Regions from separate parts of the Actinoallomurus rhizosphaericola genome, predicted to be linked through region 2. Evidence: predicted binding sites of a transcription regulator. Region 2 holds the regulator's gene; the other holds the start of a gene.
What was found. Region 2 encodes LexA, which represses DNA repair genes until DNA is damaged. Its sites were predicted from a motif close to TCGAACANNTGTTCGA; they were not measured.
Positions count from the first base shown of each region.

Region 1: the regulator LexA is predicted to act here: its motif matches at 3,683-3,698, upstream of uvrA (excinuclease ABC subunit UvrA).

Region 1 covers NZ_JAMXMW010000025.1:127,126-134,781, forward strand. Annotated here, with positions in the region: gene NE234_RS39020 (S8 family peptidase) at 1-516, shown strand, start outside; gene uvrA (excinuclease ABC subunit UvrA) at 731-3,571, opposite strand; gene NE234_RS39030 (MBL fold metallo-hydrolase) at 3,737-4,555, opposite strand; gene NE234_RS39035 (MBL fold metallo-hydrolase) at 4,711-5,364, shown strand; gene NE234_RS39040 (MarR family winged helix-turn-helix transcriptional regulator) at 5,565-6,029, shown strand; gene NE234_RS39045 (hypothetical protein) at 6,133-6,561, shown strand; gene NE234_RS39050 (hypothetical protein) at 6,575-7,069, opposite strand; gene NE234_RS39055 (TerC family protein) at 7,216-7,656, opposite strand, start outside.
Region 2 covers NZ_JAMXMW010000003.1:589,435-597,090, forward strand. Annotated here, with positions in the region: gene NE234_RS10400 (NAD-dependent epimerase/dehydratase family protein) at 1-223, opposite strand, end outside; gene sigJ (RNA polymerase sigma factor SigJ) at 309-1,238, opposite strand; gene NE234_RS10410 (vitamin B12-dependent ribonucleotide reductase) at 1,366-4,191, opposite strand; gene nrdR (transcriptional regulator NrdR) at 4,264-4,728, opposite strand; gene lexA (transcriptional repressor LexA) at 5,379-6,083, shown strand; gene leuS (leucine--tRNA ligase) at 6,213-7,656, opposite strand, start outside.

The sequences.
Region 1 (7,656 bases), on a different contig from region 2:
TCTCCCGCCTGCGCACTGGCGGCCGGCGTCGTGGCGCTCATGCGATCCCGCAACCCGAAGATCACCCCGGCGCAGGTCCGGGCGATCCTCACCCGGACGGCGCTCCACCCGGCCGGTGGCTGGGACGCGCTCGTGGGGTACGGGCAGATCAACGCGGCCGCCGCGGTGTCCGCGGCCGCCTCGCCGCCCGCGGATCTCGGCGCGCCGATGCCCTACCGCGGCAAGAAGACCCTGGCCGCCCCGGATGGGACCCAGAAGTCGAGGCATCCGCCGATGGAGCGATCGCTGCTCGCGATGGGCCTGGGCGGCATCGTGGTCGGCCTGGTGCTGAGCGCCGGCGGAATCCTGCTGCTGCGGCGGCCCAAGAGGCCCGCGGCGCCGGCCGGCTTCGCCCCACCGGGCGCGATGGGCCTGGCGTACGGCGGCGCTCCCCCCGCGGGCGGCCCCCACGGACCCGGTCCGGCGCCCGGACCAGGCCCCGGTGGTCACCCACCCTTCGGAGGCCCCTCCCAGTAGCCGTTCCGGTCCACCGCACGAGGGCGGTCACGACCTCAGGAGACCCGCGGTGCCGGGCCCGCCCCTGGGTCCTGGCACCGTACGGGCGTGGTCGCCAACCTGCGGCGACCACGCGCGCCGACGTGGCCGGCCGCCCGGCGGCCTCCTCTGCGCGGTCACTCGTCCCGGCAGCGTCTCCCGGCCGGCCCGAGCCGGATCTGGGGCGGTGCCGTGGTCAGACGCCGAGGATCTTGGCGAGGAACTGGCCGGTGTGGCTCTCCCCGACCCGCGCGACGTCCTCCGGAGTGCCGGACGCGACCACCGTGCCGCCGCGGGAGCCGCCCTCCGGGCCCATGTCGATGATCCAGTCGGCGGTCTTGATGACGTCGAGGTTGTGCTCGATCACGATCACCGAGTTGCCCTTGTCGACGAGGCCGTTCAGCACGCCGAGCAGCTTGCGGATGTCCTCGAAGTGCAGGCCGGTGGTCGGCTCGTCGAGCACGTAGATCGTGCGGCCGGTGGAGCGCCGCTGCAGCTCGGAGGCGAGCTTGACCCGCTGCGCCTCACCGCCGGACAGCGTCGGCGCGGGCTGGCCGAGCCGGACGTAGCCGAGGCCGACGTCGTTGAGCGTCTGCAGGTGACGGCGGATCGCCGGGATCGCCTCGAAGAAGTCCAGCGCCTCCTCGATCGGCATGTCGAGGACCTCGGAGATCGTCTTGCCCTTGTAGTGGACGTCGAGCGTCTCCCGGTTGTAGCGGGCGCCGTGGCAGACCTCGCAGGGAACGTACACGTCGGGCAGGAACTGCATCTCGATCTTGATGGTGCCGTCGCCGGAGCACGCCTCGCAGCGGCCGCCCTTGACGTTGAAGGAGAAGCGGCCGGGTTGGTAGCCGCGCACCTTCGCCTCGGCGGTCGCCGCGAACAGCTTGCGCACGTGGTCGAACACGCCGGTGTAGGTCGCCGGGTTGGACCGGGGGGTACGGCCGATCGGCGACTGGTCGACGTGCACGACCTTGTCGAGCTGGTCGACGCCGTTGATCCGCCGGTGCCGGCCGGGCACCGTGCGGGCGCCGTGCAGCTGCTTGGCCAGCGACGTGTAGAGGATGTCGTTGACCAGAGTGGACTTGCCCGACCCGGACACGCCGGTGACCGCGGTGAACACGCCGAGCGGGAACGCCACGTCGATGTCGCGCAGGTTGTGCTCGCGGGCGCCCTTCACGACCAGCTCCCGCCCGCGCTGGCGCTTGCGGCGGGTCTCCGGGACGGCGATCTCCCTGCGGCCGGAGATGTACGCGCCGGTCATCGAGCTCTCGCTGGCCAGGAGCTCCTTCACCGGGCCGCTCACGACGACCTGGCCGCCGTGCTCGCCCGCGCCCGGGCCGATGTCGACGACCCAGTCGGCGGCCCGGATGGTGTCCTCGTCGTGCTCGACGACGATGAGGGTGTTGCCGATGTCGCGCAGCCGGATCAGCGTCTCCAGCAGGCGGTGGTTGTCGCGCTGGTGCAGCCCGATCGACGGCTCGTCCAGGACGTAGAGCACGCCGACCAGCCCGGAACCGATCTGGGTGGCCAGGCGGATGCGCTGCGCCTCACCGCCGGCCAGCGTGGCCGACGCGCGGTCGAGACTGAGGTAGTCCAGGCCCACGTCGAGCAGGAAGCCGAGCCGGGCGTTGATCTCCTTGAGCACGGCCTCGGCGATGTGCTTCTCCCGCTCGCTCAGCTCCATGTTGAGCAGGAACTTCGCGCACTCCCCGATCGGCATCGCGGCGACGTCGGCGATCGACCGGTCGTTGACCGTGACGGCCAGCACGACCGGCTTGAGCCGCTTGCCGTCACAGGACGGGCACGGGATCTCCCGCATGTAGCCCTCGAACCGCTCCCGGCTCGAGTCGCTCTCCGCCTCCGAGTGCCGCCGCTGGACGTACGGGATCACACCCTCGTACGTCGTGTAGTACGACCGCTGCCGGCCGTACCGGTTGCGGTAGCTGACGTGCACCTGGGTGTCGTGGCCCTGCAGGATCGCCTTGCGAGCCTTGGCCGGGAGCCGCTCCCAGGGCGTGTCCAGATCGAAGCCCATCGCGTCGCCGAGCGCGCCGAGCAGCCGCAGGAAGTAGTCGCTGATGTGGCCGTTCGACCACGGTGAGATCGCGCCCTCGCCGAGGGTCTTCTCCGGGTCGGGGACGAGCAGCTCCGGGTCGACCTCCATGCGGGTGCCCAGGCCGGTGCAGTCCGGGCAGGCGCCGTACGGGGAGTTGAACGAGAACGACCGCGGCTCCAGCTCGTCGAACGACAGGTCGTCGTACGGGCAGTAGAGGTGCTCGGAGAACATCCGCTCGCGCTGCTCGTCGTCCTCGGGAAGGTCGACGAAGTCGAGGATGACCGTGCCACCGGACAGGCCGAGCGCCGTCTCGATCGAGTCGGCCAGCCGGCGGCGGGCGCTCTCCTTGACGCTGAGCCGGTCGACGACGACCTCGATGTCGTGCTTCTCGTACTTCTTCAGCTTCGGCGCCTCGTCGAGGCGTACGAGCCGGCCGTCGACGCGGGCGCGGGAGAAGCCCTTGGTCTGCATGTCGCGGAACAGCTCGAGGTATTCGCCCTTGCGGCCGCGGATCACCGGGGCGAGCACCTGGAACCGGGTGCCCTCCTCGAACTCCATGACCCGGTCGACGATCTGCTGCGGCGTCTGCTTGGAGATCGGACGGCCGCAGACCGGGCAGTGCGGGTGGCCGATACGGGCCCACAGCAGGCGAAGGTAGTCGTAGACCTCGGTGATCGTGCCGACCGTCGAGCGCGGGTTCTTCGAGGTCGACTTCTGATCGATCGACACGGCCGGGGACAGGCCCTCGATGAAGTCGACGTCGGGCTTGTCCATCTGGCCGAGGAACTGGCGGGCGTACGCCGACAGGGACTCGACGTAGCGGCGCTGGCCCTCCGCGAAGATCGTGTCGAACGCCAGGCTGGACTTCCCGGAGCCGGACATGCCGGTGAACACGATCAGCGCGTCGCGCGGAAGATCGAGTGAGACGTCTTTGAGGTTGTGTTCACGCGCTCCGCGCACGATGAGACGGTCAGCCACGGCGTATCGCTATCCCCTAGAGCCCGGTTGAGGCAGTCGGCTTCAGGCTAACGAGCGGACAGGCCGGTTTTCTTCCAAAGCCCCGCACGGCGGTCCCTCGTCGCACCGAAACCGTACACGTGTTCGAACACAGATCGCCACCGAAACACCTGAGGCCGCTGCGAGCTACTCGGACTCGTCGTCGAGCGCGTGGGCGAGGTACCGCTCGGCCGACCGGCGTACGGCGCCGGCCCCGTCCGCGGCGACGACCCGGCCCCACCAGCCGCCGTACACCCGCTCGAACCCGAACGGCTCCATCCGGCGAAGGGCGCGGCGGATCACCCGGGGGCGCTCGGGGATCAGGTTGGGGTAGCTGTACATAAAACTGACGTACCGGCGGTCGGGGACGACGGTGAAGATGTCGCCGGTGAGCAGCGCTCCCCTGCCGTCCTCCCCGTCGCGCCAGTGCAGGACCTGGCCGCCCGCGAAGTGCACGCCCGCGTTGACCAGGGTCAGCCCGTCGCCGATCTCCCGGGTCTCGCCCTCCCAGTAGACGATCGAGTCGTCCGGCCGGGCGACCCACTCGCGGTCGGCGGCGTGGATGTAGACGGGCGCGTCGAACGCGTGCGCCCACTCGACCATCGACCCGTAGAAGTGCGGATGGCTGATGGCGATGGCGTCGACGCCGCCGAGTTCGGCGACCTGGGAGAGGAGGTCGTCGTCGAGGTAGGTGATCATGTCCCAGAGGACGTTGCCCGCCGGCGTCCGCACGAGCAGCGCGCGCTGGCCGATGGAGGTGGGCGGATCGGCGCCGATCCCGAGGATGCCCGGCCCCTCCTCGGCGACCTCGCCCCGGCGTCCGGAGGCGCGGAGTTCGGCGAGTGTCGTCCAGCGCTGGCCGTCCCATCCGACGTACTGCCGCTCGTCCTCGCAGATCGGGCAGTCCGGCCGGGGCTCGGCGTACTGCACCCCGCAGGTGCGGCAGATCGGCAGGTCGTCGCCCATGATCAAGAGTCTACTTCCGCGCTCGCTCAGACGCGGGCCTGCTCGCGCACCCGGAACCGGTGGCCTGCGCGTCCACAGGACCGCGCGGCACGTGGCGGAAGTGGAAGGATGGAAGGCGGGTGCGGTGGACCCGATCACCGTTGGGAGGAGAGTGCGTGTCCTACACAGGCAACGTCGAGGTCGGTGGCCCGCCCGACGTACGCGAGCTGCCCGGTCTGACCATCACCAAGCTGGCGGTGGGGTCCTTCGACAACAACGCCTACCTCCTGCGCTGCACGGCGACCGGGGAACAGGTGCTGATCGACGCCGCCAGTGAGCCGGAGCGCCTGCTGGAGCTCCTCGGCGACGCGCCGCTGTCCCGGGTCGTGACGACCCACCGGCACCAGGACCACTGGGGCGCGCTCGGCGCGGTCGTCGACGCGACCCACCCGTCGGTCGTGGCCCATCCCGACGACGCCGAGGCGCTCCCGCTGCCGGTCACCGAGCCGGTCCGGCACGGGGGCACCGTACGGGTCGGTCAGCACACGCTGTCCGTGATCCACCTGCGCGGCCACACGCCCGGGTCGATCGCGCTGCTGTACGACGACGGTGACACGCCGCACCTGTTCACCGGCGACAGCCTGTTCCCGGGCGGCCCGGGGAACACCTGGGGCGACGCGACGCTGTTCAACCGGCTCATGGACGACCTCGAGGAGCGCGTGTTCGGCACGCTCCCGGACGAGACCTGGGTCTACCCCGGCCACGGCAAGGACACCACCCTCGGCCGTGAACGCCCGCACCTCCCGGAGTGGCGCGCCCGGGGATGGTGATCCTGATCACATCACGCCACGATCATCATCCTTCGGTCGTTGCCCTGATACATCCCGCGGGACTCCTGCGGACCGGTGTGTTCGGCGCCCGTTCCGGCGGTTTCTCGTGCGTCCGGGCATGCCGGCCGCCGCGGTGCGGGGATGATGGAAGGAGACGCGCGTGACCAGCGCGTCGGAGACGCGAGCCGGATAAGGAACACATGACGGGCGTGACCAGGCCGGCGGCCGAGACCGAGGCCATGACGGACGTTGAGCTCGCGGCGCGGCTGCGCATGACGCTGGGCCGGCTGAGCCGTCGCGTCCGCCAGTACGGCCCCCGGACCCTCACGTCGAGCCAGGCGTCGACCCTGTCGAGCCTGGAGGCGCTCGGTCCGGTGCGCCTCGGCGACCTGGCGGCTCACGAGGGCGTCAGCGCGCCCACGCAGAGCCGGTTGGTCGCCTCCCTGGAGACCCAGGCCCTGCTCCGCCGCACTCCCGACGTCGGCGACCGGCGGGCGACCCTCCTGGAGATCACCCCGGAGGGCCGCCGCCAGCTCGAACAGCTGCGCACCGAACGGTCGGCGTTCCTGGTCGAGCGGCTCGGGACGCTCTCGCCCGAACAACGCGCCGCGCTGGTCGGGGCCCTCGACGTCCTGGAGAGCCTGGCCGCCAGTCCGGGCGACTGACACGCCGCCGGCCGGTGCTGAGGCGTGTTTCCCTATACACTCCAGCCTTGCATGTCCGGATTTGGGTGGATATGCCCTTTCCGGACGAGTCGAGTGAGGTCGTATGCCGACGCATGAGTGGACGCTGGCCGACGACCGTCCTGGCATGGATGGTTCGCGGAAGCGCAGGAAGGCATTCATCGCCGTCCTGGTCCTCTCGGGCGCCATCGCCCTGCTCGTCGCGCTGCGCCTGCTTGTTCCCGGGCCGTTCGCGCAGGGCGGGCCGAAGCTCGGCCACAGGACCTATAACGCCAAGGTCGATTGCCAGGTGAAAACCTCGGGAGACTCTGGGACGGTCACGATCGGCGGCACCATCAGCGGTGACTCGCCCCATTTCACGGTGACCGTGGAGGTGCTCGACACTGCGACGAAGCAGCGGCTCGCGGTGCAGACATTCGAGGTCCGCGGCACCACGACGTTCGGTGGTACCACTCCGGCTCAGGCGCCGGTCGGCCCGGCCGGTATCGAGTGCCGGATCGCCAAGGTCGTCTGAAGACCCGGGCGCGCTAGGCCTTGCGGTACGTCGTCTGGGTGCCGGCGAAGAACAGTGACTTCCCGCCGCTCACCAGCGTGACCCGCCAGTAGGACGCCCCCTGCCCGCTCCGGTCGGACAGGTCGAAGGTCGTGGCGTCACGCGGAGTGGCCTTGCCGGTCCACAGTTTCTGGCCGAACGCCACCCACTCACCGGTGCCGTCGGGCTGGAACTGGAAGTAGTTCTTCCGCGCGTCCTGGGTCCACTTGCCGGCGAGCGCCCGCAGCCAGGTCCTGGCGTCGGCGGCGCGCACCCGCGGTGTGGCCGGTGCGCTGGTGGGCGGCAGGTCGATGCTGCCGGGCATCGTGGACTCGGCGACCGGCGTCGCGGGCTGGGACGGTGCCGCGGCCGGTCTGCGGTCGCCGTGCCGGTCGGCGAGGGCGGTGAACGCCAGAACGCCGACGGCCGCGACCGCCAGCACGATCGAGATCGTCCGCGTCACCGCGGGCGCCACCGAGGGCACGCGCATGCCAACCTTCCCCAGATCCATCCCCTGCGATCACGGTACAGGGGCCGGGGAGTGATCCGCCCCGAAAGTTACCGAGCGGAAACCCGGCGCGCGAAGAGCCGCCGAACGGGAAGCCGGCGAACGGCCGCCGAGGTCATCCGTCGCGCTCAGCGCCGGGCACGTCCCGCCCTGGCGTCGGCGTCGACCTGGTCGTCGTGCGTCCCGGAAACGGGGCCGGGCGGCTGCGGCTCGGCGTCCGGCCCGTGCCCCGCCGCGTCCGGGGCCGCGGGGCCGGGAACGGTGGGTCCGCCGGCCTCGCCGGTGTCCCCCGGCCCTCCGCCCTCTTCGGGTTCCGGCTCCTGCCCGCCGTCCATGCCCTCTGAGCCGCCGGGCGCCGACCGGCGAGGCGTCTTGATGAGGCTGGCCGCCGTGGTCACGAGCATCGTCGCGCCGATGACGGCGAGAGAGGTGAGGGTGGAGATCTCCGGCACGTTCTCGAACCAGGTCGTGTGCAGGGCCTCCATGACGAGCTTGACGCCGATGAAGGCCAGGATGACCGCCAGCCCCTTGCTGAGGTAGACGAGCCGGTCGAGCAGTCCCCGCAGGAG
Region 2 (7,656 bases):
TCAGCTGATTGACGATCACCTCTGGGGCCGCCTCGCGCACGGCCGCCTCGACCTGGGCGCGATCGAGCGCATCGGCGATGACCGGCACCGCGCCCAGCCGCGCCGCCCTGGCCCTGCCGGAATCGCTGCGGACCATGGCGAACACCTCGTGTCCCGCGTCGACCAGACGGGGCACCAGTTCCGTGCCCATCGCTCCGGTCGCTCCCGCCACCAGCACTCGCATCGTCGGCTCCCTTCCTCCCGGTTCGGTTTCGCCACTTGAACCGGATGGCCCGCCGATTGCTGACAGAAGCCGGACGTGATGCGCGTCACATCACAAGCAGGGGCTCCCCATGGTCGGCCGCCGCCCATTGCTCGGTCGCGCGTTCGAGCTTGTCGGGGTTCGCCTGGGTACGGCAGGCGGTGATGCCCTCCGCTGTGACCTCCAGGCACATGATGGCGACGACCCGGCCTTCCACGACGGCCACAACGGCGGGTTCGCCGTTGGCGGCCCAGGCGTATATCTCGGACGAGCCGCCGACGATGGCGCGCTTGGCCTCGGCCGGCTTGACCAGGGTCCCCACGAACTTCGCGACCGCGACGGCTCCCTCGAACGCCCTGGTGCGTGCCGGGACCTTCCCTCCGCCATCGCCGATGGCGATGGCGTCCTCGGTGAGCAGGCGTACGAGCTCATCGGTGCGGCCGCTGGTGGCGGCCGCGAGGAACTCCTCGACGATCCGATGGGCGGCGGCCTCGTCGACTTCGCTGCGGGCCTTGCCTGACGCGACATGCTTCTTGGCACGGTGAAAGATCTGCTGGCTGGCGGCCTCGGTGATGCCGAGGATCTCGGCGATCTCCCGGTGCGGGTAGTCGAAGGCCTCCCGCAGCACGTAAACGGCCCGTTCGCTGGGGGACAGGCGCTCCATGAGGGTGAGGACCGCGTAGGACACCGACTCGCGCTGCTCGGCGGTGTCGGCCGGGCCGATCATCGGGTCCCCCGCGAGCAGCGGCTCGGGAAGCCATCGGCCCACGTAGGTCTCGCGGCGTGCCCGAGCGGAGGCGAGCTGGTTGAGGCACAGGTTGGTGAGTACCTTCGTCAGCCAGGCCTCAGGGACCTCGACGCGGTCGACGTCGGCGGCCTGCCAGCGCAAGAACGTCTCCTGCACGACGTCCTCTGCCTCGTGTGCGGAGCCGAGGAGACGGTAGGCGATGGCCCCCAGACGGGGCCTCGCCAGCTCGAACCGGTCGACGTCATCCACCGTCAAAGCCATAATTGATCTTAATCTGACATGCCGAAAGGGGAACCGACCATGGTCGGTTCCCCTTTCGCGGTTCAGCCGGAACCGATCAGGCTGAGCCGTTCAGCGGTTGAAGGTTCGCTCGTTCTCAGCTGCAGCCGCTGGTGGAGCCGCAGCCCTCGCAGACGTAGCAGCTGCCGGCCGGGCGCATCTTCGTGCCGCAGGTCAGGCACAGCGGCGCGTCCGCCGTACGGCCCTGGTGGCTCTCGATCAGCTCGGTCGAGGAGTGCGCCGCCTCGAGCGGCTCCGCCTCCTTGGCCTTCGGCTGCTCGACCGGCACCGACTGGGCCAGCGACTCGCGCTCGACGTCCTCCTCGGCGTGCAGCGTGGCCGGGTCCTGGCCCGCCGCCTGCGCCGTGCGCTCCTCGGCGGAGAAGATCCCCAGCTCGGCGCGCGTCTCGTACGGCAGGTGGTCGAGGGCGAGACGACGGAAGATGTAGTCCATCATCGAGGTCGCCATCCGGATGTCCGGGTCGTCGGTCATGCCGGCCGGCTCGAACCGCATGTTGGTGAACTTCTCCACCCAGGTCTCCAGCGGCACGCCGTACTGGAGGCTGATGGAGATCGCCATCGAGAAGGCGTCCATGACCCCGGCGAGCGTGGAGCCCTGCTTGCCGAGCTTGAGGAACACCTCGCCGAGCCCGTTGTCCGGGTAGCAGGAGGCGGTCATGTAGCCCTCGGCGCCGCCGACGGAGAACCGGGTGACGGTCGCGGTCCGCTGCTTGGGCAGGCGGGTCCGCACCGGGCCGCGCTCGACCACCGGTGCCGGGGCCGGCGCCTCCTCGACCTTCTCCTCGGTCTTCTTCTTGGCCACCGACAGCGGCTGGCCGACCTTGCAGTTGTCGCGGTAGATCGCCAGGGCCTTGAGGCCGAGCTTCCAGCCCTCGAAGTAGATCTTCTCGACGTCCTCGACCGTGGCCTGCTCCGGCATGTTCACGGTCTTGGAGATCGCGCCGGACAGGAACGGCTGCACCGCGGCCATCATCCGCACGTGGCCCATCGGGCTGATCGCCCGCTCGCCCATCGCGCAGTCGAAGACCTCGTAGTGCTCCTGGCGCAGGCCGGGCGCGTCGACGACGTGGCCGTGCTCGGCGATGTACTCGACGATCGCCTCGATCTGCTCCTGCTGGTAGCCGAGCTTCTTCAGGGCGCGCGGGACGGTGTTGTTGACGATCTGCATCGAGCCGCCGCCGACCAGCTTCTTGTACTTGACCAGCGCCAGGTCGGGCTCGATGCCCGTCGTGTCGCAGTCCATCATGAGGCCGATCGTGCCGGTGGGCGCCAGCAGCGACGCCTGGGCGTTGCGGTAGCCGTTCTTCTCGCCGACCTTGAGGCACTGCCGCCACTGCCGGGTGGCCTCGCTGTGGATGGCCTTGTCCATCGCGTCGAGCGTGCGGATCTCGTCGTTGGCGACCGCGTGCTTGCGCATGACGCGCTGGTGCGCCTCCGCGTTGCGGGCGTACCCGTCGTACGTGCCGACGGCGCCGGCCAGCTCGGCGGAGCGGCGGTAGGCCACGCCGGTCATCAGCGAGGTGATCGCCGCGGCGATCGAGCGGCCGCCCTCGGAGTCGTACGCGTGGCCGGTCGCCATCAGCAGCGCGCCGAGGTTGGCGTAGCCGATGCCGAGCTGGCGGTACGCGCGCGTCGTCTCGCCGATCTTCTCGGTCGGGAAGTCCGCGAATGTGATGGAGATGTCCATCGCGGTGATGATCAGCTCGCTGAGCCGCACGAACCGCTCGACGTCGAACGCGTTGTCGTCGGTCAGGAACTTCAGCAGGTTGATGCTGGCGAGGTTGCAGGACGAGTTGTCCAGGCTCATGTACTCCGAGCACGGGTTGCTCGCCGTGATGCGCCCGGTCTCGGGGTTGGTGTGCCAGTCGTTGATCGTGTCGTCGTACTGGATGCCCGGGTCCGCGCACTCCCAGGCCGCCTGGGCGAGCTTGCGGAACAGGCCCTTGGCGTCGACCTTGCCGATGACCTCGCCGGTACGGCGGGCGCGCAGGCCGAAGGAGTCGCCGGACTCCACCGCGCGCATGAACTCGTCGGAGACGCGGACGGAGTTGTTGGCGTTCTGGTACTGGACGCTGACGATGTCCCTGCCGCCCAGGTCCATGTCGAAGCCGGCGTCGCGCAGGGCGCGGATCTTGTCCTCTTCGCGCGCCTTGGTCTCGATGAACTCCTCGACGTCCGGGTGGTCTACGTCGAGGACGACCATCTTCGCCGCCCGGCGGGTCGCGCCGCCGGACTTGATCGTCCCCGCGGAGGCGTCGGCGCCGCGCATGAACGACACCGGCCCGCTCGCGGTGCCGCCAGAGGACAGCAGCTCCTTGCTGGAGCGGATGCGGGACAGGTTGACCCCCGAGCCCGAGCCGCCCTTGAAGATCACGCCCTCTTCCTTGTACCAGTCCAGGATCGACTCCATCGTGTCGTCCACGGACAGGATGAAGCAGGCGCTGACCTGCTGCGGAGAGGCGGTGCCGACGTTGAACCAGACCGGCGAGTTGAAGCTGAAGATCTGGTTGACCAGAGCGTGCTTCAGCTCGTGGTCGAAGATCTCGGCGTCCTCCTCGGAGGCGAAGTAGCCGTGCTTGCGGCCGGTCTCGGTGTAGACGCCGACGACCCGGTCGACCAGCTGCTTCAGGCTCGACTCCCGCTGCGGCGTGCCGACGGCGCCGCGGAAGTACTTCGAGGTGACGATGTTGACCGCGTTCACGGACCAGGTGGCGGGGAACTCGACGCCCTTCTGCTCGAAGTTCACCGACCCGTCGCGCCAGTTGGTCATGACGACGTCGCGCCGCTCCCACCGGACGTCGTCGTACGGGTGGACGCCCGGCCGTGTGAAGATGCGCTCCATCTTCAGGCCCTTGCGACCCGCCTTGCCCCGCCGGGCTGAGCCGCTCACCGTCTCCGTCATGACATTCCCCTTCTCGGGCACACCAGGCCCACTTCCAGGATTACCCGTACAGCCCGCGGTCCGGGCGCCGCCCTAGGAACGGGCGTCGCCGCCGGACGCCGCGCGCAGCGATTCGATTTCCTTGGCGAAGTCGTCGAGCGTCTCGAACCCCCGGTAGACGGAGGCGAATCGCAGGTACGCGACCTCGTCGAGTTCACGGAGCGGGCCGAGGATCGCCAGCCCGATCTGGTGCGAGGGGATCTCGGCGTTCCCGGTCGCCCGGATCGCCTCCTCGACCCGCTGGCCGAGCATGGCGAGGGCGTCCTCGTTGACGGGACGGCCCTGACACGCCCGGCGCACTCCGGCAATGATCTTGTCCCGGGAGAACGGCTCGGTCACGCCACTGCGCTTGGCGACCATCATGAGCACCGTCTCCTGGGTGGTGAAGCGGCGGCCGCACTCCGGGCACGAACGTCGCCGCCGGATGGCGGCCCCGTCGTCGGTCGTCCGGCTGTCGATGACCCTGCTGTCGGTGTGTCGGCAGAACGGGCAGTGCACGGCTCCGGACTCCTCCCCCTGACAGCGGGTCACGCGCGAACCGCGCGAACCTCACCTCGTAACCACAACCTATGGTGAACTACATCTATGTAACTACTAGATGTTGGGGTTAACCGTAGAGCCCGGCCGGGTGCATCGCAACCTGCATGGGGCACCCGGCGAGAAGAGGCCGCTCACGTGGCGATCCGCCGTCCCCGTCGGCGTGTCGCCCCCCTCCGATGCAGGCGGCGACCGGTCGCATCGACCCGGGACACCCTAATCACCTGCGGAAACGCCGCCTGCAGCCATCAGGGGTGAGGTCGGTCACATGCGGGAGACGGCCGCGCGGGCCCCGGTCCCGGACCCCTTCAGCCTGCCACGGGCGTGTCGGCGCCGTGTCGGCGGGCACCCCCTTCGCGGCCGCCGCGCGAGGGCGTCGATCACGATGAGGCGACAAGGACGCGCGCACAATGGGGCCCGCCTTCCGCGAACCCGGCGCGGGAATTATCATCGAACGTGTGTGCGAACTAAACGCGACTTACCCCGGACCGCAAAATTCCACATTTTTCGAACACCTGTTTGATCATTTACCGCAGAAGCGATAACGTCCCACTACGGGACCGGAATACCGGCGGCGACGCGTCACCGGGAAGACATCCATCGGAGACACCATGAGCAAGGTTCGGGAAATGCCGGACGGCCCAGGCGACGAGAGCGGCCTGACGGTCCGCCAGCGCAAGGTGCTGGAAGTGATCAGGGACTCGGTGCAGCGGCGCGGATATCCCCCGTCGATGCGGGAGATCGGCGAGGCGGTCGGCCTGACCAGCACCTCGAGCGTGTCCCACCAGCTCCGGACCCTGCAGCGCAAGGGCTTCCTGCTGCGCGACCCGAACCGGCCGCGCGCGGTCGTCGTCCGCATGCCCGGATCTCCGGCGGTCGCCGCCGAGACCGACGGCGAGTCCTACGAGGTCACCAACGGCCACGAGGCTCCCACGCGGCCGGCCCCCGCGTACGTCCCCCTTGTCGGGCGCATCGCCGCGGGTGGTCCGATCCTCGCCGAGGAGGCCGTGGAGGACGTCTTCGCGCTGCCGCGGCAGCTCGTCGGCGAGGGCACCCACTTCCTGCTCAACGTCACCGGTGACTCGATGATCGAGGCGGCCATCGCCGACGGCGACTGGGTCGTGGTGCGCCAGCAGCCCGTCGCGGAGAACGGCGACATCGTCGCGGCGATGATCGACGGTGAGGCCACCGTGAAGACGCTCAAGCGCCGCGACGACAAGGTCTGGCTGATGCCGCACAACCCGGCGTACGACCCGATCCCCGGCGACGACGCGACCATTCTCGGGCGCGTGGTGGCGGTCCTGCGCAAAATGTGATCCCCGCCCGCGATCCCCGGCGACGACGCGATCATTCCGCGGTCCCGCGGTATGGCTGATCCGCTCCGGGCCGGTGCCACGGCACCGGCCCGGAGCGGTCCGCCGTTCAGGCGGGCACCATGCTCATGATCAGGCGGGCACGATGTTGACGATCTTCGGGGCGCGGACGACGACCTTACGGACGCCCCGGTCGCCCAGGGCCGCCCGGACCTTCTCGGAGTCCAGCGCCAGGCGCTCCAGGTCGCTCTCGGCGATGTCCGGGGACACCTCCAGGCGGTCGCGGACCTTGCCCGCCACCTGGACCACGCAGGTCACCGACTCCTGCACCAGCAGTGCGGGCTCGGCGACCGGCCAGCCCGCCTTGACCACCGGAGCCGTACGGCCCAGCCGCTCCCACATCTCCTCGGCGGTGTACGGAGTGACCAGCGACAGCATGACCGCCAGGGTCTCGGCGGCCTCGCGGACCGCCGGGTCGCCGGCGCCCGCACCCGCGTCGATGGCCTTACGCGCCGCGGAGGTCAGCTCCATCATCCGCGCGATCGCCACGTTGTAGCGGTGCGCCTCGACCAGCCGGGTGACCTCGTCGATCGTCCGGTGCGTCACCTTGCGCAGCTCGACGTCGCCGGTCGCCGGGTCCGCGTCGGGCGCGGACGTCACGTCGGCGGCCACGCGGAAGGCCCGCGCCAGGAACTTCACCGACCCCGACGGGGACACGTCGGCCCAGTCGATGTCGTCCTCCGGCGGCCCCGAGAAGATCATCGTCAGCCGTACGGCGTCGACGCCGTACTCGGCGATCTGCTCGCCCAGGTCGACCAGGTTGCCGGTCGACTTGGACATCGCCGAGCCGTTCAGGATGACCTGGCCCTGGTTGACCAGCCGTTTGAAGGGCTCGGTGAAGTCCACCAGGCCCATGTCGTACAGCACCTTGGTGAAGAACCGGGCGTACAGCAGGTGCAGGATGGCGTGCTCGACACCGCCGGTGTACTGGTCGGCCGGCATCCACCGGCGCACCTTCTCGGCGTCGAACGGGCCGTCCTCGTACCCCGGCGAGCAGTACCGCAGGAAGTACCAGGAGGAGTCGACGAAGGTGTCCATCGTGTCGGTGTCGCGCTTGGCCGGACCACCGCACTTGGGGCACTGGACGTTCACCCAGGTCTCGGCGGCGGCCAGCGGCGACACGCCCTTCGGGGCCAGGTCGGCGCCGCGCAGGTCGTCCGGCAGGCGCACGGGCAGCTGGTCGTCGGGGACCGGGACCTCGCCGCACGCCTCGCAGTGGATGATCGGGATCGGCGTGCCCCAGAACCGCTGACGGGAGATCAGCCAGTCGCGCAGCCGGTAGTTGACGGCGGCCTTGCCCAGGCCCTTCTCCTCCAGGATCTCCACGATCCGGGGGATGGCGGCGGACTTGGTCAGGCCGTCCAGCGGGCCGGAGTTGACCAGCTCGCCCTCGCCGGGCGTGGCGACCCCGGTCTCGCCCGGGTCCGCCTCGCCGGTGTGCACGACGACGCGGACCGGCAGGCCGAACTTGCGGGCGAAGTCCAGGTCGCGCTGGTCGTGGGCGGGCACCGCCATG